3 regions of the Nocardiopsis sp. NPDC055824 genome follow, and region 3 is predicted to be linked to each of the others. Evidence: predicted binding sites of a transcription regulator. Region 3 holds the regulator's gene; each other region holds the start of a gene.
What was found. Region 3 encodes LexA, which represses DNA repair genes until DNA is damaged. Its sites were predicted from a motif close to TCGAACANNTGTTCGA; they were not measured.

Region 1 (7,675 bases), on a different contig from region 3:
GTGCGGGCGTACCGGGACACGAGGTCGCGCCGGGCGTCCGCCACCGGTTCGAGCAGGGCGGCGGGCACCCCCGGCGGGGGCTCGGCGCCCAGGGCGTCGCGCAGCCGCGCCACGTCCTCCACCGCGCACCAGCGCCCGGCCGCGCCGGGCCGGTCCCCCGGGAAACGCATCCGCACGATCCGGCCCTCGGCCGCCAACCCCTCCAGCCACGCCTCCTCCACACCCCGCACGGCCGCCTCCCCCGTCGTCAGCGGCCCCACCTCGCGCAGCAGGTCCGCCGTGCCCTCGGCGTCCCGCACCGGGGCGGCGGTCCGCTGGAGCAGGGCGCCGACGTGCTCCACCACGTCGGGGTCGAGCAGGTCCCGCAGGTCGGCGTGGCCCAGGAGGTCGGCCAGCAGGGACGGGTCCAGGGTGAGGGCCTGCGCGCGCACCTCGGCGGCCGGGGCGTCGCCCTCGTACAGGAACGCCGCCGTGTACTCCATCAGCAGCGACTGCGCGAACGGCGACGCGCGCTCCGTGCGCACCTCCACCACCCGTGTCCGCCTCGCACGGAGGTCGCGGAGCACCTCCACCAGCGCGGGCACGTCGAACACGTCGCGAAGGCACTCGCGCACCGTCTCCAGCACGATCGGGAACGACCCGTACCGCCCCGCCACCGACAGCAGGTGCGAGGCCCGCAGCCTCTGCTGCCACAGCGGCATCCGCCGGTCCGGGCGCTGGCGGGGGAGCAGCAGGGCCCGCGCCGCGCACTCCCGGAACCGGGAGGCGAACAGGGCCGAACCGGTCAGCTCGTCGGTGACGACCCCCTCCACCGTCTCGGGGTCCAGCGCCACCAGGTCGGCCAGCCCGCCCGCGCGGTCGAGCCCCTCGGAGTCGGGCAGCCGCAGCACGATCCCGTCGTCGCCGTGCACCACCTGGGCGTCCGCCCCGAACCGCTCCCGCACCCGGGCCGCGATCGCCAGCGCCCACGGCGCGTGGACCCGGGCCCCGAGCGGCGAGTGGACCACCGCGCGCCAGTCGCCGACCTGGTCGCGGAAGCGCTCGACCACGACCGTCCGCTCGTCCGGCACCTGGCCGGTGGCCCACCGCTGGTCGGCGACGTAGGCCACCAGGTTCCGGGCGGCCCAGCGGTCCAGTCCGGCGCCCTCGGCCAGGGCCAGCGCCTCCTCCGGGCCGGAGTCGGCGAGCTGCCTGGTCATGGCGCCGATCGCGCGGCCCAGCTCCACCGGGCGGCCCTGGGCGTCGGCCTTCCAGAACGGCATCCGGCCCGGTCTGCCCGGCGCCGGGGAGACCAGGACCCGGTCGGCGGTGATCGCCTCGATCCGCCACGACGTGGAGCCCAGCACGAACACGTCGCCGACGCGCGACTCGTAGACCATCTCCTCGTCCAGCTCGCCGACCCTGGTGGGCGCCCTGCCCCCGTCCTGCCCCGCGAGGTGCACGCCGTACAGGCCGCGGTCGGGGATGGTGCCGCCGCTGATCACGGCCAGCCGCTGCGCCCCCGGCCGCGCGCGCAGGACGTCCGCCTCCCGGTCCCACACGACGCGCGGGCGCAGCTCGGCGAACTCGTCCGAGGGGTAGCGGCCCGAGAGCATGTCCAGGACCGACTCCAGCACGGAGTCGGCCAGGTCGGCGAACGGGGCCGCCCGCCGCACCAGGGCGGCCAGCTCGGCCACCGGCCAGTCGTCCATGGCCACCATCGCCACGATGTGCTGGGACAGCACGTCCAGCGGGTTGAGCGGCATCTCCAGCCGTTCGATGCCGCCCGCGCGCATGCGTTCGGCGACCACGGTCGTCGCCAGCAGGTCCCCCCGGAACTGGGGGAGGAACACGCCCTGCGAGGTCTCGCCGACCCGGTGCCCGGCCCGCCCGACCCTCTGCAGCCCGCTGGCGACCGACGGCGGCGCGGCCACCTGGACCACGAGGTCGACCGCGCCCATGTCCACGCCCAGCTCCAGGCTGGAGGTGGCCACCACGCAGCGCAGGCGCCCCGCCTTGAGGTCGTCCTCGATCAGCGCCCGCTCGGCCTTGGACATCGAGCCGTGGTGGGCGCGCGCCACCACCGCCTCCCCGCCCCTGCTCTGGCCGGACTGGCCCATGACCTGCGCGGCCGGCCCCTCCGGCGGGAGCTCGGATCCGTGCCGCTCCGCGTACAGGTCGTTGACGCGGGCGCACAGCTTCTCGGCCGTGCGCCTGCCGTTGGTGAAGACGATCGTGGACCGGTGGGACTCGACGAGGTCCAGGACCCGGCGCTCGACGTGCGGCCAGATGGACCCTCCCCGACGGGTTCCGAGGCCGCGCGGGTCCGGCTCCGGGAGCTTCCCGGCGTCGTCGGCGCGGGGCCGGGGGGCGAGCGGCCCGGGGCGGCCGGGGGGAGCGTCCCCGCCGAGCCCCTCCGCGTCCGGGTCCCCGGGGAGCGGCGCGGGCTCCGCGCCCGTCTCCTCCGGGGCGCCGGGCTCCGCGCCCGTCTCCTCCGGGGCGCCGGGCTCCGCGCCCGTCTCCTCCGGGGCGCCGGGCGGCAGGGCCGCCGCCTCCGGGGCGTCGGGCTCCTCCATGTCGGGGACGGGCACCACCACGCGCAGGTCCAGGCCGGGGGAGTCGGGCGGGCAGACGATCGCGGCTCCGCCGAGGAACCCGGCGACGAGCTCGGGCGGGCGCACGGTCGCCGACAGGCCGATCCGCTGCGCGGGCCGCTCCAGCAGGGCCTCCAGCCGTTCCAGGCTCAGCGCCAGGTGGGCCCCGCGCTTGGTGCCCGCCAGGGCGTGCACCTCGTCCACGATCACCGTCTCCACCCCCGAGAGCCCCTCGCGGGCGCGCGAGGTGAGCACGAGGAACAGCGACTCGGGCGTCGTGATGAGGACGTCCGGAGGACGGGTGGCGAGCCTGCGCCGCTCGTCGGCGGGGGTGTCCCCGGTGCGCACGCCCACGGTGACCGGGGACAGGTCCCGGCCCGCGGCGCCGGCCGCGGCCGCGATCCCCGCGAGGGGGACGCGCAGGTTGCGCTCCACGTCCGCGGCCAGCGCCTTGAGCGGGGAGACGTAGAGCACGCGGCACCGCCTGGAGCGGTCCTCGGGAGGGGGAGAGGCGAGCAGGCGGTCCAGGGACCACAGGAACGCGGAGAGGGTCTTGCCCGACCCCGTCGGGGCCACCACGAGCGTGTTGCTCCCCCCGGCGACGGACTCCCAGGCGCCCGTCTGCGCCGGGGTCGGGCCGGCGGGGAAGGCCTGGTCGAACCAGGTCCGCGTGGCCGGTCCGAAGCGTTCGAGGGGATGCGACACACGACTCATCCCGCCAGTGTGCCCGCCGCGGGGGACAGAACGGCGGAAGGGCCGCGGCGGGCGCGCCGATCCCCGATACTGGGGCCGATGAGACTCACTGCTTTCTGGAACAACATGCACCAGCAGTTCGGCGAGGCGTACGCGCAGAGCCTGGCCAAGGACTACGTCATCGAGGGTCTCGGCTCCAGGACGGTCCAGCAGGCGCTCGCCGACGGGGCGAGCCCGAAGGAGGTGTGGCGGGCGGTGTGTGACGCGTTCGACCTCCCGTTCTCCGTGCGCTGACGGAGCGGGCCGCCGACGCGCCGCGACGACGGTTCGTCCACGGGTCGCCCACGAAATCGAACAGAGGTTCGGGTAGTGTGGGTTGTCCACAGGCGAACGTCGGACGTCGCGATTGTCGTATCGACCGCGTAGCGTCGTGCGCATCATGAAGAAGAAGGCACCCACCCAACAACAGGGGTATCCCGTGGCATCTGGAGACCGAGACAAAGCTCTCGACACAGCGCTCGCGCAGATCGAGCGGCAGTTCGGCAAGGGCTCCATCATGCGCCTGGGCGACGATGATCGCCCGCCGATCGAGTCGATCCCCACCGGGGCGATCGCCCTCGACGTGGCGCTCGGCATCGGCGGTCTGCCCCGGGGGCGGATCATCGAGATCTACGGCCCCGAGTCGAGCGGCAAGACCACCGTCGCCCTGCACGCGGTGGCCAGCGCGCAGAAGCTGGGCGGCATCGCCGCCTTCGTCGACGCCGAGCACGCGCTCGACCCCGAGTACGCCAAGAAGATCGGCGTCGACACCGACAACCTCCTGCTCTCCCAGCCGGACACCGGTGAGCAGGCCCTGGAGATCGTCGACATGCTGGTGCGCTCCGGCGCGGTCTCCATCGTCGTGATCGACTCGGTGGCCGCACTGGTCCCCCGGGCCGAGATCGAGGGCGAGATGGGCGACAGCCACGTCGGCCTGCAGGCCCGCCTGATGTCGCAGGCGCTGCGCAAGATGGCCGGTGTGCTGCACCAGACGGGCACCACCGCGATCTTCATCAACCAGCTGCGCGAGAAGATCGGCGTCATGTTCGGCTCCCCGGAGACGACCACCGGCGGCAAGGCGCTCAAGTTCTACGCGTCGGTCCGCCTGGACGTCCGCCGTATCGAGACCCTCAAGGACGGCACGGACGCGGTCGGCAACCGCACCCGGGTCAAGGTGGTCAAGAACAAGATCGCGCCGCCGTTCAAGCAGGCGGAGTTCGACATCATCTACGGCGTCGGCGTCTCCCGCGAGGGCAGCCTCATCGACCTGGGCGTGGAGCACGGCATCGTGCGCAAGTCCGGCGCCTGGTACACGTACGAGGGCACCCAGCTGGGCCAGGGCAAGGAGAACGCGCGCACGTTCATGCGCGAGAACGTCGACCTGGCCAACGAGATCGAGAAGAAGATCAAGGAGAAGCTGGGCGTGCCCGTCAAGGGCGACGACAGCGCCTCCGGCTCCGCGGCCGAGAGCGGCAAGGAGCCCGCCAAGGACTCGGCGGACACCGCGGCCAAGGCGTCCGCCAAGCGCGCCCCGGCCAAGACCGCCAAGGCGCCCGCGCCGGATGCGTGACCGGGGCCGGCCCGGGGGGCGGCGCCCCTCCGACGGCGCACGCCCCGAGGACACCTCCGAGCACACCTCCCCGGGCGGGTCCGGACCGCCCGGGGACGATCCCGAGGCGCAGGCCCGCGCCCTGTGCCTGCGGATGCTCACCCACTCCCCGCGCACCCGCGCCCAGCTCGAACGGGCGCTGCACCGCAGGGAGTTCCCTGAGGAGGTCGTCGACGCCGTCCTGGGGGCGTTCGGCGACGCAGGGCTGATCGACGACGCGGCCTTCTCCCGCGCCTGGGTCTCCTCCCGCCACCACGGCAGGCGGCTGTCCCGACGCGCCCTCGCCCAGGAGCTGCGCACCCGGGGCGTGGAGGAGGACACCGTCAAGGAGGCGGTCGCGGAACTGAGCGACCAGGACGAGGAGGAGGCCGCCCGCGACCTGGCCCGCCGCCGCCTCGCCACGACCCGGGGCAAGGACCGGGAGGTCCGCATCCGGCGCGCCCTGGGCGTCCTCGCCCGCAAGGGCTACTCCTCGGGCCTGTCCTACCGGATCGTCCGCGAGGAACTCGAACGCGAGGGCGTCGAAGCCGACCTGTACGACCCCGACCTCTGACCGGGACGCGCCTCCCGGGCCGGCCGCCCGCGCGGTCCGCGAGACCGATGACCACGGGAGGTCCCGTGCAGGGGGAAGCCGTCCCGATCCTTCGCGTCGCCGTCGCCGACGCCGAAGCGGCCTCGGCCCGCTACCGGCGCCCGGGCTCCACCCGCGAGTGGGAGCACCGGTTCGAGCCGGGCCTCCCCGCCTTCGTCGGGGTCGCCCGCGGGCAGGTCCGGCCGTCCCTGTCCGAGCACGAGGGCGACGCCCGCCCCGACACTCTGGTCCACCTGCGGGTACGCGACGTCGACGCGGTCGCCGCCGAGTTCGGGGTCCCGGTGGAGGACGCCCCCCGGGCTCGCGGGACCGAGCTGCGCGCCCCCGGCGGCAACCGCCTGCGGGTGGGCACCCCGAAGGACTGACCCGCCCCGCGCCCCGGAGCGGGGGCCGGCGCCGCCCCGCTCACGCCGACCGCCTCACTCGGAGGCGGACGCCCCGGCCGTTCCGGCGGGGTGCGGCGCCTGTTCGCCGGACCCCCGGTCACCGGGGGAGGCCTCCGCGGGGGGATCGGCGCCCTCGTCGCCGGTCGCGGCGGTCCCCGGATCCGCCGCCGCGTCCTCCCCGGGCGGTCCGGCGGGCTCCGGCGCGGGGCGCGGCTCCGGCGGGTCGGTCACCAGCTCGAGGGGGGCGACGTCCGCCGTGAACCCGAACACCCTCGCGTAGAAGGCCAGCTCGGCCTCCAGCGCCCGGACGCGGACGTCCTCCGCGGTGAACCCGTGCGCCTCGCCCTCGAACTCCAGCAGGGCGTACGGGGTCCCGCCGCGCCCCAGCGCGGTCGCCATCGAGAAGGCCTGGTCCGGGGTGACGACGGGATCGTCCAGCCCCTGCAGCAGCAGCACCGGTGCATCGATGTCCCCGGCCCGGTTGACCGGCGAGCGCTCGCGGTACCGCTCCACGAACCCAGGCAGCGTGCCCACGAGGGAGTCCAGGAACCGCGACTCGAAGTCGTGCGTGCTCTCCGCGAACCCCAGCAGGTCGGTCACGCCGAACAGCGACACCCCGCAGGCGAAGGTGTCACCGGTCAGCGCCATCAGCGCCGTGTACCCGCCGGCGCTCGGGCCGCGGATCGCCAGCCGCTCGGGGTCTGCCACCCCCTGCTCCACGAGGGCCCGCGCGGCGGCGGAGCAGTCCTCCACGTCCACCACGCCCCACTCCTTGTGCAGGCGCTTGCGGTACGAGCGGCCGTACCCGGTGGAACCCCCGTAGTTGACATCCACCACGCCGATCCCGCGGCTCGTGAAGTACGCCTTGGCCAGGTCGAACTCCAGCGTGCTGACCGACACCGGGCCCCCGTGCGCCCACACCACGTACGGCGCGGGCCCCCGGGCCCCGGCGCCGGGGTTGGTCGGCGGGTACACGTTGGCGTACACGGGCGCCCCGTAGCGCCCGGGGAGCCGTTCCTGCCGGGGGACGGGGAGGTAGGCGGGGTCGGGCAGCTCCTCGGCGGCCCGGCGCAGCACCTCCACCCGTCCCGAGACCGGGTCCAGCCGCACCAGGCACGGGGGCTCGGTCGGGGCCGAGGCCACCGCCACCACGGAGCGGCCGTCCGTGTCCAGCATCCCCCACGTGGTCAGGTCGGTCGCCACGGGTGTCAGGTCGAGGGTGTCGGGGTCGTACACGCCCGGCGTCAGGTCGGCGTGCCCGTGCAGCGCCACGACCTTCCCCGACTCCAGCACGCAGAAGGACCGGTTGCCCAGCCGGCCCGGCGAGGCGTGGAACTCCTCCTCCGCGGGGTACAGGGCGATCGGCTGCCCGGTCGTCCCCGCCTGGTACAGGTTCCACCAGCCGGGCCAGTCCGAGGCCACGTACAGGGTCGCGTCGTCCACCCAGGCGGGGGACACCACCGACTCGTCCACGCCCCCCTTGATCGTGTACTCGGCGGACAGGCCCGTCTCGCCCAGCGCGCCCACGCGCAGCTCACTGCCGTCCCAGGGCATGCGCGGGTGGTTCCAGCGCACGTAGGCCAGGTGGCCGCCACCGGGCGAGGGGGTGGGCGAGGCGTAGAAGTCCGCCCCCGACACCAGCTCGCGCACCGCCGACGGGTCCTCGGCCCCCCGCCCGGAGAGCGGCACCGCCACGATCGACCGGCGCACCGCGCCCCGCGCGTGCTGCTCGCGCACGCACAGCACACTGCGCCCGTCCGGGCTCAGCGCGGGGTCGGCGTAG
Region 2 (7,405 bases), on a different contig from region 3:
CGGCGTCGAGCTCGTTCACCTCGTAGGAGACGGCGCCCGGGACGACCGAGTGGGAGACGGAGCCGTCCCACGCCTGGGTCGTGGTGACGCTCGCGCCGGAGATCGTGGCGGACAGGACGATCTCGTCGTCCGCGGAGGAGAGCTCGATGTCGTCGGCGTCCAGCTCGACGAGCGGGGCCGCGGCCTCCTCGCCGGACACCTCGCCGCCGTCGGCGGCGGGGGTCTCAGGGACCTCAGGGACTTCAGGGGCCTCGGGGGTTTCCGCGGGCGGGTCCGTGGGCTCGGCCGGAGGTGTCCCCGCGTCCCCGTCGCCCTCGCCCTCACCCGGAGCGGTGGACTCGTCGTCCCCGGGCTCCTCCGAGGGGGTGGCGGTGGGGTCGTCGTCCGCGTCCGACTCCTCGTCGTCGGCCTCCTCGTCCTCCGCCCCCGCGATGATCTCCTCGACGTCGGAGGCGGTGAGCCGGATGGTGGCGCTCGCCACCGTGGTGGTGGCGGTGGCGCCGTTGCCGTCGACCGAGGCCGAGGTGGAGGCCTCGATGCTGAAGTACTCGTCGAGGGCGCCGGAGAAGCCGCTGGAGTCGCTGTTCGACTCGCCCTGCGGGGTGATGTAGGTCTCCGCGATGCCGTACCCGTCGGCGACGTTGGCGTGGGCCCAGCCCACGGTCTGGGTGTCGGCGGCGGCGGGGAGGGCCGTGGCGACGCCGAGCGCGCCGAGCGCCGCGAAAGCGGCGCCGCCCTGGAGAATGCGGCGCGCGGTCACGCGAGTGTTCTTCAAGTCAATCCTCATTCGGATCACCACAGTCCGAGACTTCTCGGACCGGCCTGGATGCGCGCACAACCGCCGACAGCGGGATTTCGGGGGCGCGGAACACGAACCAGGGTCGGATGGGGGATGGCAGTGGGCACACAGAAGCCCTCTGCCTGCGGAAACGGGGAAAACGCGGTCGCGGCCACAGAACGGTGGGTCGGCGGAACCGAGTCGGAATGACTTCCCGTTTCCTCACTCGAACCTTACATCGGACGAAACAGGAGAATCAGCCGAGATCCCATCACGAACAGATCACGATGAAGAAGGGCGTCACTCTGAGCAATGGATTCATTCTCTTCAGGGTTTTTTCCCGAACGGTGTAAACCTCGCCCGGGAACGGGCGTCCTACAAGAAAAGGCGCACCCCGTGAAGGGCGTTCCGCGAGGCGCGGCACACCCCCGGGCGCCTCCGCGGCGACGGGCGACACATCCCCTTTTGTCGGGCCCCTCTCCCCTGCCGAACACCTTTCGTCGGGATATGAGTCGGTATGCCCCGGGTACCGCGAGCGACTAGGTTGTGGGCATGCCCGTCTCCGCACCGCCAGGGCCCCGGAGCCGCGCCACCCGCGCCCTGTCTCTGGCGTCCCTCGCCCTCCTCCTCACCGCCGCCTGCTCGGCCTCGCCCGGAGGGGCCTCCGGCGGCGACCCCACGGCGGCGCCTCCCCTCCCCGGGCCGCAGGACGGCGGCGACGCCCCCGACGGCGACCGCGACGCCGCACCCGGGGACGACGCGCCCGACGACGGCCCCGTCGGCGAGGGCCCCCTCGGCACACGCGTCGTCGTCATCGACCCGGGCCACAACGGCGGCAACGCCTCCGCGCCGAGCGAGATCAACGCGCTCGTCCCCGCCGGCCCCGCGGAGAAGGCCTGCGACACCGTCGGCGCCGAGACCGGGGACGGCTACCCGGAGCACGAGTTCAACTGGGAGCTCTCCCTCCTGGTCAAGGAGCGTCTGGAGGCCGACGGCGCCACCGTCCTCCTCACCCGGGAGGACGACGAGGGCGTCGGTCCGTGCATCGACGAGCGCGCCGGGATCGGCAACGAGGCGGAGGCCGACGCGGCCCTGTCCATCCACGCCGACGGCGGGCCCGAGTCCGGTCGCGGGTTCCACGTGATCATGCCCGGCGAGGTGGACGGCTTCACCGAGGAGATCGTGGAGCCCTCCCGGCTGCTCGCCGAGGACGTCCGCCGCGCGTACCTGGAGGGGAGCGACATCCCCTACGCCGACTACCTCGCCGACGAGGGCCTGGACGAGCGCACCGACCTGGGCGGGCTGAACATGTCCACGGTGCCCAAGGTGTTCCTGGAGGCGGGCAACATGCGCAACCCCGAGGACGCCGAACTCCTGTCCGACCCCGCGTGGCGCGAGCGCGCCGCGGACTCCATCGCCCAGGGGATGGCCGCCTACCTCATGCGGAGCTGAGGACCGGCCGGAACGTCCGCACCCGGCCAAGACCGCCCGTTCGTATGGCGGGGGCCGCCCCGCCTCGGCATAATGCGTGCATGACCTCCCCCCGCCCCGCGCAGGGCCTGCCGGAGGCCCCGGCCCCCGGCGCGGTCCTGCGCGGCTTCCACCGCGCCCGGGCCGAGGACGTCCTCGGCCGGGCGTCCTTCGCGGTGGCCGCGCCCCACGCGGGCGCCCCCTTCCCCGGCCCGCCCGGGGACCGGCGGCCGGCGCCGATCGGCGCCGAGGACCGGCCCCGGCCCTGTGCGGGTACGGCCGCGGACGGGTACGGGAGGTCCTCGCCAGTCTCGTCGAATCCGCCCTCGGACGCGGAATCACGCGCGGGCCGGGGATGACCGCCACGAGAACCTCCTGAACTGCACAATGGGGACCATGCCTCTGACACCGGCGGACATCCGCGAAAAGAAGTTCCACACGGTGCGTCTGCGCCCGGGCTACAACGAGGAGGACGTCGACGCGCTCCTCGACCGGATCGAGGCGACTCTCGTCGCCCTGGAGGGCGGGCCGCGCACGGGCCCGCTCATCACGGCCGACGAGGTGCGCAACTCACGGTTCCGCACCACGAGGCTGAGCCCGGGGTACCGCGAGGACGAGGTCGACGACTTCCTCGACGTCGTGGTCGCCGACCTCGCCGGACGCGGCCTCGGCCGGTTCGGCGACCGGACCACCCCTCCGCTGCCGCCCCGGCCGGGGGCCTCCCGGGCCGGTGCGGCCGAACGGCAGGACCCGCCGGAGGGCCGGCGCCACACGCCTCCCGGCCGGACCGGCCCCGCGGGGCCGCCGCACAGGTTCGGGATGACGCCGGAGGACATCCGTGAGCAGCAGTTCGCCACCACCCGGTTGACCACGGGCTACAACGAGCAGGAGGTCGACGACTTCCTGGACCGCGCCGAGTTCACGCTCGACGCGCTCCAGCAGGGGCTCCCGGACCGCGCGACCCTCACGGCGGCGGAGGTGGAGCGGGTCCAGTTCGCCACCACCCGGGCGCGTCCGGGGTACGACCCGGCTCAGGTGGACCGGTTCCTGGACGCGCTGGCGGAGGAGCTGCGCCGCTACGAGCAGCAGTAGTCGGGGCGGTCCTGGCGCACACCGGACGCGAGGCGCGGGGGCGGAGCCCGGCCGGCGGGACCGGCCGCGCGTACCCTCCGGTCCCCGGCGGCGCGGACGGGGGCGGGCCCGTGGAGGGGGCCGGTCCCGCCCGGCGGGCGGGTCCGCGCGGGGACGGGGCCCGCGGCAGGCGCGCGTCCCGGGCGGGGCCCGGACGTGACGCCCGGGCAACCAGTACCGACCCGCCTCTTCCGGACACGCCGTAGCGCACGAACCCCATCCCCGGGGAAGCGGAAAGTAATATTTGAACACAGCGAGTAGTCGACCCTGCTGTCTCACTGACCGTGACCCGAGGGGAGGCAGGATGTTCCACCCGACGTGCCCGGAGGGCCGCGCCACCGCCTGGCCGGTCCGCGGCGCACCCGGCCCCACCGCGCCCTCCGGGGCGGGGGCGCGGCTCCCGCCGGTGGCCGGCCGCTCCGCCGACCTGGTCCCGTGCGACGCGGACGAGGAACTCGTGCCGACGCCCGCGCACCCGTGGGAGGGACCGCTGCTGGCGGCGTGCGCGGCCGTGACCCTCGTGATGGCCGCGGTGCTCGCCCGCACCGTGTGGGCGGCGACCGGGTCGTGGGAGTGCGTGGTCTGCGCACTGGCGGCGGTACCCGTGGTGTGCTGGGCGGCGCGGGGGCTGCTGTACGCCCGGCGCCGCGCGGAGTCGGTGAAGATCTCGCCGACGCAGTTCCCCGAGGCGTACCGGACGGTGGTGTCCCTGGCCGCCGACATGGGTCTGCCGAGACCCCCCGAGGCGTATGTCCGGATCGGCGGCGGGCCCTGCGGGACGGACGCCTCCGGCCACGGGCGGCGCCGCTACCTCGTGCTGTCGGACGCGCTGTTCGACGGCGGTGGAGGGCTGCGCGACCCGGAGGCCCTGGCGTTCCTGGTCGCCCACCAGCTCGGCCACGTGGCCGCCGGCCACACCGGTTTCTGGCGGCGGATGGCGACGATCGGCGGGGACCTCGTCCCGGGGCTCGGTTCGGCGCTGTCCCGCGCGATGGAGTACACCGCCGACGACCACGCCTACTCCCGCTTCCCCGAGGGGGCGCACGCCGTCAGGCTCCTCGCCGGGGGAGCCCGCCTCTACACCCGGGTGAACATGGGGGAGATGGCGGACCGGGCCCGCACCGACCGGGGCTGCTCCCTGCTGCTGTACCACCTGCTGATCCGCCGCCCCAGCAACACGCGGCGGATGGCGGCGCTCCGCGACCGCACCCGGCGCGGACGCGTCTTCCTCTGACCGTCGGGACGGCCGTCCGCCCAGGAGCGCGCATCGGGCCGACGCCGGGCGTCCGGCGGGTGTGGGACGGGCGCCGCCACAGGCGGTGTGGGGCACCGGGGGCCTTCCGGTACGCCGGTGCGGACGTCGCGGTCCACACCGACACCGGAGGCCCTCTCGTCATGTGTCAGGCGGGGTGGGTGTTACCAACCTCCGTGGTCAGTACACCTAGCTCCACTGGCGGCGCATGGTCCAGCGGTCGGACGCGACGTCGCGGGTGATGTCGATGATGCTGGGCTCCCCCGCCTCGGACTCGGCCGAGACGCGGAGCAGGTGGACCTGGGTGGCGGGTGTTCCGGGCACTTCGGGGCGGGCGGGCCAGTCCCCGATGATCCTGCGCACCCGGAAGGTGCGACCGCGCCAGGTGAACCGGGCGGGGGTGCCGCCCCGGGTGGAACGTACGTCGATGTGTTCGTTCAGGAGACTCACGCGGGCAGCCTATCGAACTCTTGTTCGAGAAAGTCAAGCCTCTCGAAACGGTCGCCCAGCCGGGCGGTGTCGGACCCGGAACACCCTAGGGGCGCGGGCCGCCCGGGGCGGTGGACCCGCCTCCGGCGTGTCGCGGCGCCCGGGCGCGCGGGGGCCCGGGACCGGAGTCCCTACACGACGAAGTACGGGGCGGGGTCGTCGGCGCGGGCGTTCGCGATGCGGTCGAGGACGCGCTGCGACATGTCCGGCAGCGCGTCCGGCGGGAACCACCGGACCTCCAGGGTCTCGTCCCCACCGGCGTCGGGGGCGCCGCCGACGACGCGGCAGCGGAAGGCCAGGTCGAGGAACTGGACCCGGTCCCCGTTGGGGTAGGTGTGGGGCTCCTGGCCGACCACGCTGGCCAGCCTCTCGACCTCGACCTCCAGGCCTGTCTCCTCCCACACCTCGCGCACGACCGCGCGGGCGGGCTGCTCCCCGGGTTCGAGGATGCCGCCGGGCGCGGCCCAGCGGCCGTCGTCGGCGCGCCTGTGCAGGAGGATGTCGCCGTTCTCGCCGATCACCACCCCCGTGACCCCCACGAGCGGGAGGAGACCGTGGCCGACGTGGTCGCGCAGCGCGAGGAGGAAGTCAGGTACGGGCATGCGCACGAGCCTACGAGACCGGCCGGGACGGCCGCCGCACGCCCCGCGCCCCTCAGCGCCCCCGGGAGGCGCGCAGCTCCTCGTACTCCTCGGCGAGGACCGACATGAGGACGGCGTCGTGCCACTCCCCGTTCCAGCGCAGGCACTTGCGCCGGACGCCCTCCCTGACGAAACCGGAGCGGGCGTAGGACTTCTGGGCGTTGGCGTTGAACGCGAACACCTCCAGGCCCACCCGGTGCAGACCGGCCACCGTGAACGCGTACTCCAGCACCAGGCCGGTGGCCTCGGTCCCGTAGCCCCTCCCGGTGAAGGCCATGTCGTTGAGCGCGATCCGGTACCCGGCGCAGGCGTTGTCCGGGTCGAGTCCGAGGAGAGCGCAGTCGCCCACGGCCGTCCCGTCCTCCCGCGACACGATCACCCAGTCGGCGCGGTCGTGGTGGTCGGGGCGGGCGGCGTACCACCTCCGCAGCACGTCCTCGGTGAACCGGCGGTGGGTCCCCGTGAACCTGCGGACCTCGGGGTCCATGTCCACCGTCGGACCGACCAGGGCCTCGCCGCTCTCGGCGTCGAGGGGCACGAGCCGGACCTTCGTCCCGTGGAGCGCGGGCTGGTCGCGGAAGACGTCGGGGGGAACCATGGTCGGGATTCCACCAGAGGGCCGGGAACGGCGCAACCGGGTTTCCGCGCCCCCTCCGCGGCCCCTGTACGATCCGGGCACGGCGCGCGGCGCCGGCGACGCGAGGGGGACCCGGTGACGGTCGGTTCGGGAACGGTCAGCTTCCAGACGGTCCGCGAGACCAACCTGGGCGTCGTGCTGCGCACGGTCCGCGAGCTGGCCCCGTGTTCGCGCTCGGCGGTCGCGTCCGCGACGGGCCTGAACAAGACCACCGTGTCCAGCCTGGTCGCCGACCTGATGGCGCGGGGGCTGGTCCTGGAGACCGGGGAGACCTCGCGGCAGAGGGTGGGCCGTCCGGGCGTGCTGCTGGCGCTGAACGACTCGTCGGTGGCCGCGGTCGGCCTGGAGGTCAACGTCGACTACCTGTCGGTGGTCGCCGTGGACCTGCTGCGGAACGAACTCGTGGGCCGCCACGTCCCCTTCGACGCGCGTTCGGCGGGGCCGGAGGCGTGCGCGCGGCGCATCGCGCGGACGCTGCGGGAGACCATGGAGTCCCCGCAGCTCAGCGGGCGCGCCGTGGTGGCGGCGGGTGTGGCCGTGCCGGGGCTGATCGACGCGCCCGCGGGGACCGTCACCCGCGCGCCCAACCTGGGCTGGCAGGGCGTGCGGTTGCGGGACCGGGTGGAGGACCTGCTGCGTACGGCGGGGGCGGGTGAGGTGCCGGTCCACGTGGACAACGACGCGAACCTGGCGGCGATGGCGGAGTACCGGGTGGGGTCCTTCGCGGGCACGCCGGATCTGGCGTACGTGACCGGCGAGGTGGGGATCGGCGCGGGCATCCTGGCCGGCGGCGAGCTGTTGCGGGGCGCGGGCGGGTTCGCGGGCGAGGTGGGCCACCTGGCGCTCGCCCCGGACGGCCCGGAGTGCGCCTGCGGACGCCGCGGCTGCCTGGAGTCGCTGGCGGGCATCGGCGCGATCGTGCGCGAGGCCGTGCCCGACCGCGTGCCGGACCGCCCCCTGTCGGGGAGCGACGTCGCGGAACTGGTGTCGGTGGCGGTGGAGCGGGC
Region 3 (6,861 bases):
CGTAGGTCTCCAGCGGCACCCCGTACTGGAGGGCGATGGAGATCGCGATGGAGAACGCGTCCATGACCCCGGCCAGGGTCGAACCCTGCTTGCCGAGCTTCATGAAGACCTCGCCCAGGCCGTCGTCCGGGTAGGAGCCCGCCGTGATGTACCCCTCGGCGCCGCCCACGGAGAACGAGGTGGTCTCGCTCGGACGCTTCTTGGGCAGGCGGCGGCGGACCGGGCGGGCCACCTCGACGGTCCGCACCTCGGGCTCCGCCTCCTCCTTCTCCGACGCGCCCGTCGACAGCGGCTGGCCGACCTTGCAGTTGTCGCGGTAGACGGCGAGCGCCTTCAGGCCCAGCTTCCAGCCCTGGAAGTAGATGTGCTCGAAGTCCTCGACCGTGGCGTCCTCCGGCACGTTCACCGTCTTGGAGATCGCGCCGGACAGGAACGGCTGCACGGCGGCCATCATCCGCACGTGGCCCATGGGCTTGATGTAGCGGCGGCCCATCGCGCAGTCGAACACCTCGTAGTGCTCGGGACGCAGGGAGGGGGCGTCCACGACGTGGCCGTTCCCGGCGACGTACTCGACGATCGCCTCGGCCTGCTCGTCCTGGTAGCCCAGGTTCGCGAGCGCGCGCGGGATGGCCTGGTTGACGATCTGCATCGAACCGCCGCCGACCAGCTTCTTGAACTTGACCAGCGAGAAGTCGGGCTCGATGCCGGTGGTGTCGCAGTCCATCATGAAGCCGATGGTGCCGGTGGGCGCGAGCAGGCTCGCCTGGGCGTTGCGCCAGCCGTTGCGCTCCCCGACCCTGAGGCACTCGGCCCACTCGCGGGTGGCCGCGGCGTGGACGGGCTCCTCCAGGGAGGTCACCGTGCGCAGGTCGTCGTTGGCGGCGGCGTGCTTGCGCATGACGCGCTTGTGGGCCTGCTCGTTGCGCTTGTAGCCGTCGTAGGGGCCGACCACCCCGGCCAGCTCCGCGCTGCGGCGGTAGGCGGTGCCGGTCATCAGCGAGGTGACGGCGGCGGCGACGGCGCGGCCGCCGTCGGAGTCGTAGGCGTGGCCGGTGGCCATGAGGAGGGCGCCCAGGTTGGCGTAGCCGATGCCGAGCTGGCGGTAGGAGCGGGTCGTCTCACCGATCTTCTCGGTCGGGAAGTCGGCGAAGGTGATGGAGATGTCCATCGCCGTGATGACCAGCTCGGTGAGCCTGGTGAAGCCCTCGACGTCGAAGGTGTCGTCCTCGCGCAGGAACTTCAGCAGGTTGATCGAGGCCAGGTTGCAGGACGAGTCGTCCAGGGACAGGTACTCGCTGCACGGGTTGCTGGCGCTGATCCGCCCGGTCTCGGGGTTGGTGTGCCAGTCCTGGATGGTGCCGTCGTACTGGATGCCGGGGTCGGCGCACTCCCAGGCGGCCCTGGCCATCCGGGTGAAGAGGTCCTTGGCGTCCACGGTGGCGACGACCTCGCCGGTGGTGCGGGAGGTGAGGCCGAACTCGGAGCCGGTGTCGACGGCGCGCATGAACGCGTCGGAGACGCGGACGGAGTTGTTGGCGTTCTGGTACTGGACGCTGAACATGTCGGCGCCGCCCAGGTCCACGTCGAAGCCGGCGTCGCGCAGGGCGCGGATCTTGTGCTCCTCGCGGGCCTTGGTCTCGACGAACTCCTCGATGTCGGGGTGGTCGACGTCCAGGACGACCATCTTGGCGGCCCGGCGGGTGGCTCCGCCGGACTTGATGGTCCCGGCCGAGGCGTCGGCTCCGCGCATGAAGGACACGGGTCCGGAGGCCGTGCCGCCCGAGGACAGCAGCTCCTTGCTGGAGCGGATGCGGGAGAGGTTCACACCCGCGCCGGACCCGCCCTTGAAGATGATCCCCTCTTCCTTGTACCAGTCGAGGATCGACTCCATGGTGTCGTCGACGGAGAGGATGAAGCACGCGCTGACCTGCTGCGCCGAGGCCGTCCCGACGTTGAACCACACCGGCGAGTTGAAGCTGAACAGCTGGTTGGCGAGGGCGTGCTTGAGCTCGTGGTCGAAGATCTCCGCGTCCTCGTCGCCGGCGAAGTAGCCGTGCTCGACGCCGGTCGCGGTGTAGACGCCGACGACGCGGTCGATGAGCTGCTTGAGGCTCCACTCGCGCTCGGGGGTGCCGACGGCTCCGCGGAAGTACTTGCTCGCCACGATCTGGGTGGCGTTCATGGACCAGGAGGCGGGGAACTCCACGCCGCGCTGCTCGAAGTTGACCGTGCCGTCACGCCAGTTGGTCATGACGACGTCGCGGCGCTCCCACTCCAGGGAGTCGTACGGGTGCGTCCCGGGGGTCGTGAAGACCCGCTTGATCTTCAGGCCCTTGCGGCTCCCCTTGCCCTTGCGCCCCGTCGAACCGCTGGCGGTTTCCGTCATCGTGGATTCTCCCCCTACCTCGTGGGCACGGCCTGCCCAACCGTGCACGGCGTCCTTGGAATACGGGACGGCCGGTCACGGGAGGACGTGTCCCGCGATGTCCGGCCGGCCCCTGCGGTGCCCCGCCCGCGGCCCTCTCCCGGCCGCGGGGGCGCTACCCGGTGGTGGTGCTGCTCTCGGGGAGGGGGCCGGCCGCGCCGCCGTCGCCGTCCTCCCGGTCCTGCCGCAGGCTGGCGATCTCGGCCTCGAAGTCGGCGAGGCTCTCGAAACCGCGGTAGACGCTGGCGAAGTGCAGGTAGGCCACCTCGTCCAGGTCACGCATCGGGCCGAGGATGGCCAGGCCGATCTCGTGGGCCGGCACCTCGGCGACGCCGCGTCCGCGGATCTCCTCCTCGACCTGCTGGCCGAGCTTGGCGAGCGCGTCCTCGGAGACGGGGCGGCCCTGGCAGGCCCGGCGCACCCCGGCGATGATCTTGGTACGGCTGAAGGGCTCGGTGACCCCGGAGCGCTTGGCGACCATCAGCAGGACGGTCTCCTGCGTGGTGAACCTGCGCTCGCACACCGGGCAGGACCGGCGGCGCCTGATGGCCGCGCCGTCGTCGGTGGACCTGCTGTCGATCACCCTGGTGTCCGGATGGCGGCAGAACGGACAGTGCATCCTGGTTCACCTGCTTCCCTCACCGAATCGACACCCTGTATCTCTACTAAACCACAACTCCTGGGCAATCCATCCCGCGAGAGCACCAGATGTTGTGGTCGAACTTAGGCGCAGCAAGGGGTGGCCCGCAACTCCGCGGCCCGCGTGTCCCGCACGCGGACACGCGACGGGACCCGCGGCGGAGGCAGGGGGCGGACATGGGGGCGCGGGGGCGCCGGGCCGCCCCGGGGGCGTCCGGCTCCGTCGACAAGAATAGCGGCGGAGGCCCCCGGCGCCCGCTGCGACCGGCGGCCCGCCGCGCCCGGAAGCACGTTCCACGAGGGGGTTCCGGCATCGCCCCCGGGATCCGGGAGACCAGTCCCACATCCCCCGGAACCGCCCTCGGGGAGACGTGTTCGCGCATTCCGGGGACAACACCACGTGAACACGTGTACACACGTCGGTAGAGGCCGGAAATTGACCGCGAAAACACGCGGGACAATGGACCGAGCCATCGAACGCTTGTTTGATATCACCGTGCGCAACGTCTAATGTTGACTGTGATTTCACGCTGGTTTCGCCATCACGCGGACCCCAGGTCGGCGCGGTTGCGGACCGGTGGTGGCCAGTCACGCAATCAGGCCCTGACCGAACCGAATGCCGAGGAGGCCCGGCCGTGCCGGAGGAGAATCCCGGAACCGCAGATTCCACCGCCGTTCTCACCGCAGTGGGGAACACGGGGGGATCCACGCCCGAAGCCCCCAAACTCACCGCCCGACAGCAGAGCGTCCTGAACTGCATCCAGCGGTATGTGCGCGAGCGGGGCTTCCCCCCGTCGATAAGGGAAATCGGGGAAGCGGTCGGCCTCTCCAGCCCTTCCAGCGTGGCGCACCAGCTCAAGGTCCTCCAGCGCAAGGGCTACCTGCACCGGGACCAGAACAGGCCCCGGGCGGTGGAGCTGCGCTCGCCCGGCCGCTCCTCCGGCCGGACCGTGACCCCCGAGGACATCGACCCCTCGCGCGCCGCGGCCGTGCCCCTGGTCGGCCGCATCGCCGCCGGCGGGCCCATCCTGGCCGAGGAGTCGGTGGAGGACGTGCTCGCGCTGCCCCGCCAGCTGGTCGGGGAGGGCCGCCTGTTCATGCTCACCGTGGTCGGCGACTCGATGATCGACGCCGCCATCACCGACGGCGACCTGGTCGTGGTCCGCCAGCAGCAGGACGCCAACAACGGTGACATCGTGGCGGCCCTGCTGGACGACGAGGCGACCGTCAAGGTCCTGCGCCGCGAGGAGGACGGCCACGTCTGGCTGATGCCGCGCAACAAGGCCTACGAGCCGATCAACGGGGACGCCGCCACCGTCCTGGGCAAGGTCGTCGCGGTCATGCGACGCGTCTGACCCCGGTCCGGCCCCACTGCCCCGCGCCCCCGGCGCCGTCCTGCGACGGCCCGGGGGCGCCGTGCCGTGCGCGCGGGCGCCCGGCGGCCGGGGCCGCTCGGCACGCGCGCGGTCGCGGGAACCTCGGCGCATCCCCGGCCTCCCGGGCATGGGCCGCCCGGCAGGCGCACGGTCGCGGGAGGGCCTGTGGACGACGGGGGCCCGCCGGGCGGGGCCGCTAGGCTGGAACCGTGTCCACACCACTCTCCTCCCCCTCCGCCCGACCGCGCGCCGCACTGGTCGGCGGTGCCCTCGCGGTCCTGCTCTCCGCCGCCTGCGCCCCGGCCGACACAGGCGGCGCCGAGCCCCCCGGTGCCGGCGGGGTCGAGCGCGAACTCGCCTTCGAGGGCGGCGGGCACGAGGTCTCCGCGAGCTTCCGCACACCGCACGACGCGTCCGGGAGGGTCCCCGGCGCACTCATCATCTCCGGCAGCGGTCCCACCGACCGCGACAGCAACGCGCCCGTGCGGCCCGACGCCGACACCAACCGCAACCTCTCCCGCGTACTCGCCGAAGCCGGTGTGGCCTCGCTGCGCTACGACAAGTTCGGCAGCGGCCCGGACCCGCAGACCGGGGAGGAGACCGGCCCCGGGGGCGTCCGGACGATCGCCCCTGTGGACCCCGGGGTCTTCGACCGGCAGGTCGTGGCGGCGTACGAGGAGCTCGTCGCGCAGCCCGAGGTGGACCCGGGGCGCGTGGTCGTCGTCGGCCACAGCGAGGGCGCCCTCTACGCCCTGCGCGCCCACGAGCTCATCGGCTCCGGGCACCCCTCGCCCGCGCTGGTGCTGGCCGCCCCTCCGGGCACGCGCTACCTGGACCTCCTCGACCGCCAGGTCACCGAGCAGGTCCGCATGGCGGAGGGGGCGGGCCAGATCGAGGAGGCGGAGGCGGTGCAGCTCCTCTCGGACATGCGCGCCGGGCGGGCCGCGGTCAGGGGAGGACGCGACCTCACGTCGCAGGAGAGCGACCGGTTCGGCGTCTACACACCGTGGAACGCCGACTTCCTCGCGTTCATGGACGGCCTCGACCCCGTCGAACTCGGTCGCGACCTGCCCGAGGGCACACCGGTCCTGGTCCTGTGGGGGGAGGACGACGCCCAGGTCTCTCGGGAGGACGTGGACCGGCTCATGACGGGTCTGGACGGCGCCGAACGCGTGGACCTGCCCGGTACCGACCACATCCTCCGAGCCTTCGAGGACGAGCCCGGAGCGGCGGTCCTGGACTCGGACAGACCCTTCGCCGAGGGGGTCGCCCCGGCGCTGGAGGAGTTCCTCGACACCGCCTGGTAGGGCTCCCGGCCGTCGGGGACGCCCGGGGGGGCGCCGGCCCGTCACTCGGGGATCGACTCCGGGAGGGCCCCGACCACCGCCAGGGCGAGCTCCTCCGCGTCGGCGACGATACGCTCCTCGTCGGCCGGCTCGGTCGCGTCGTAGCGGGACGCCACGCTGTAGCAGGACTCCAGGTACAGGTTGGAGACCCGCGTCCCCACGCAGCCGACCGTGAACGGCGCCCCGCGGGTCCAGCGCACCGCCTCCTCGCCGACACCGTCCAGCCCGGTGGTGTCGTGCTGTTCCGTGGTCGCGCGCAGGTTGTCGGCGGCGGTCGTCACCCCGCCCGGGTTGGGAGCGGCCACCATCACCAGCGTCGCCGTGGCCGGAACCGCCTCTCCCGGGCCCTCCGGGGTGGCCCAGCGGCACTGCCACCCGGACCCGGCCGGGTCCTCCGGACCGCCGACCGGCTCCTCCAGCTCCAGTTCGTGCCCCGGCACCAGCGCGTCCAGCGTCTCCGTCGCGACGGCGGCGCACTCGGGGGCCGACTCGTACTCGCCCGTCTCCGGGGAGTCCCGCGTGACGACGTACCAGATCGCGCCGGCCGCGAGCAGGAGCAGGGCCAGGCCGGCGGCGACCACTCCCGCCGTCGCGCAGCCCCTGCTCTGCGGCTGCGCCGACGGCACCACCTCGGGAGGAGGGCCGTACGGGGGCTGGGCGGGGTACTGCGGGCTCACAGGGACTCCCCGATCCGTCCGGCGAACTCGGCGGCCAGGTCGGCCGCGTCCTCGGGGTCGACCGGTTCCTGCCCGGCCAGGCCCGCGTAGGACACGCGCACGAACAGGTTGTCGCTGTGGAAGGCGAGTTCGGCGGTGCCGGGCACCTGCCCGTGCCACACCGCGCCCTCGCCCGCCGGCAGGTCCACCTCCTCGGCGCGCACGGGCAGGAGTGCCGTGTACGCCTCCGCGGCGCGGTCGGCCCCGGTCACCGGTTCCTCCCCCGTGGCGTCGGTGAAGAGCGCCGACACGTCGACGCGCAGTGCTCCCCCGTCGCCGCCGGGGGCCCCGGGCGAGGACCACGCGCACACGAGGTTGTCGCCGCCCTCCAGGGGGCCCTGCTCCCGGGGCTGCGCGAC

Region 1: a site for LexA is predicted at 3,617-3,632, ahead of recA (recombinase RecA). Genes of this name have one in related genera too.
Region 2: a site for LexA is predicted at 5,094-5,109, ahead of ACWGL3_RS28945 (DUF6504 family protein). Genes of this name have one in related genera too.

What each region holds. Positions count from the first base shown of each region.
Region 1 is NZ_JBSHDN010000217.1:551-8,225, reverse strand. It holds gene ACWGL3_RS27805 (DEAD/DEAH box helicase) at 1-3,287, opposite strand, end outside; gene ACWGL3_RS27800 (DUF3046 domain-containing protein) at 3,366-3,560, shown strand; gene recA (recombinase RecA) at 3,745-4,875, shown strand; gene recX (recombination regulator RecX) at 4,868-5,467, shown strand; gene ACWGL3_RS27785 (glyoxalase superfamily protein) at 5,533-5,871, shown strand; gene ACWGL3_RS27780 (S9 family peptidase) at 5,926-7,675, opposite strand, start outside.
Region 2 is NZ_JBSHDN010000246.1:473-7,877, forward strand. It holds gene ACWGL3_RS28920 (cell wall protein) at 1-775, opposite strand, end outside; gene ACWGL3_RS28925 (N-acetylmuramoyl-L-alanine amidase) at 1,331-2,230, shown strand; gene ACWGL3_RS28930 (hypothetical protein) at 2,311-2,607, shown strand; gene ACWGL3_RS28935 (DivIVA domain-containing protein) at 2,636-3,340, shown strand; gene ACWGL3_RS28940 (M48 family metallopeptidase) at 3,684-4,613, shown strand; gene ACWGL3_RS28945 (DUF6504 family protein) at 4,821-5,081, opposite strand; gene ACWGL3_RS28950 (NUDIX hydrolase) at 5,252-5,722, opposite strand; gene ACWGL3_RS28955 (GNAT family N-acetyltransferase) at 5,775-6,359, opposite strand; gene ACWGL3_RS28960 (ROK family transcriptional regulator) at 6,474-7,405, shown strand, end outside.
Region 3 is NZ_JBSHDN010000262.1:264-7,124, reverse strand. It holds gene ACWGL3_RS29540 (vitamin B12-dependent ribonucleotide reductase) at 1-2,386, opposite strand, end outside; gene nrdR (transcriptional regulator NrdR) at 2,541-3,044, opposite strand; gene lexA (transcriptional repressor LexA) at 3,700-4,419, shown strand; gene ACWGL3_RS29525 (alpha/beta hydrolase family protein) at 4,650-5,747, shown strand; gene ACWGL3_RS29520 (hypothetical protein) at 5,789-6,415, opposite strand; partial or broken gene ACWGL3_RS29515 (hypothetical protein) at 6,460-6,861, opposite strand, start outside.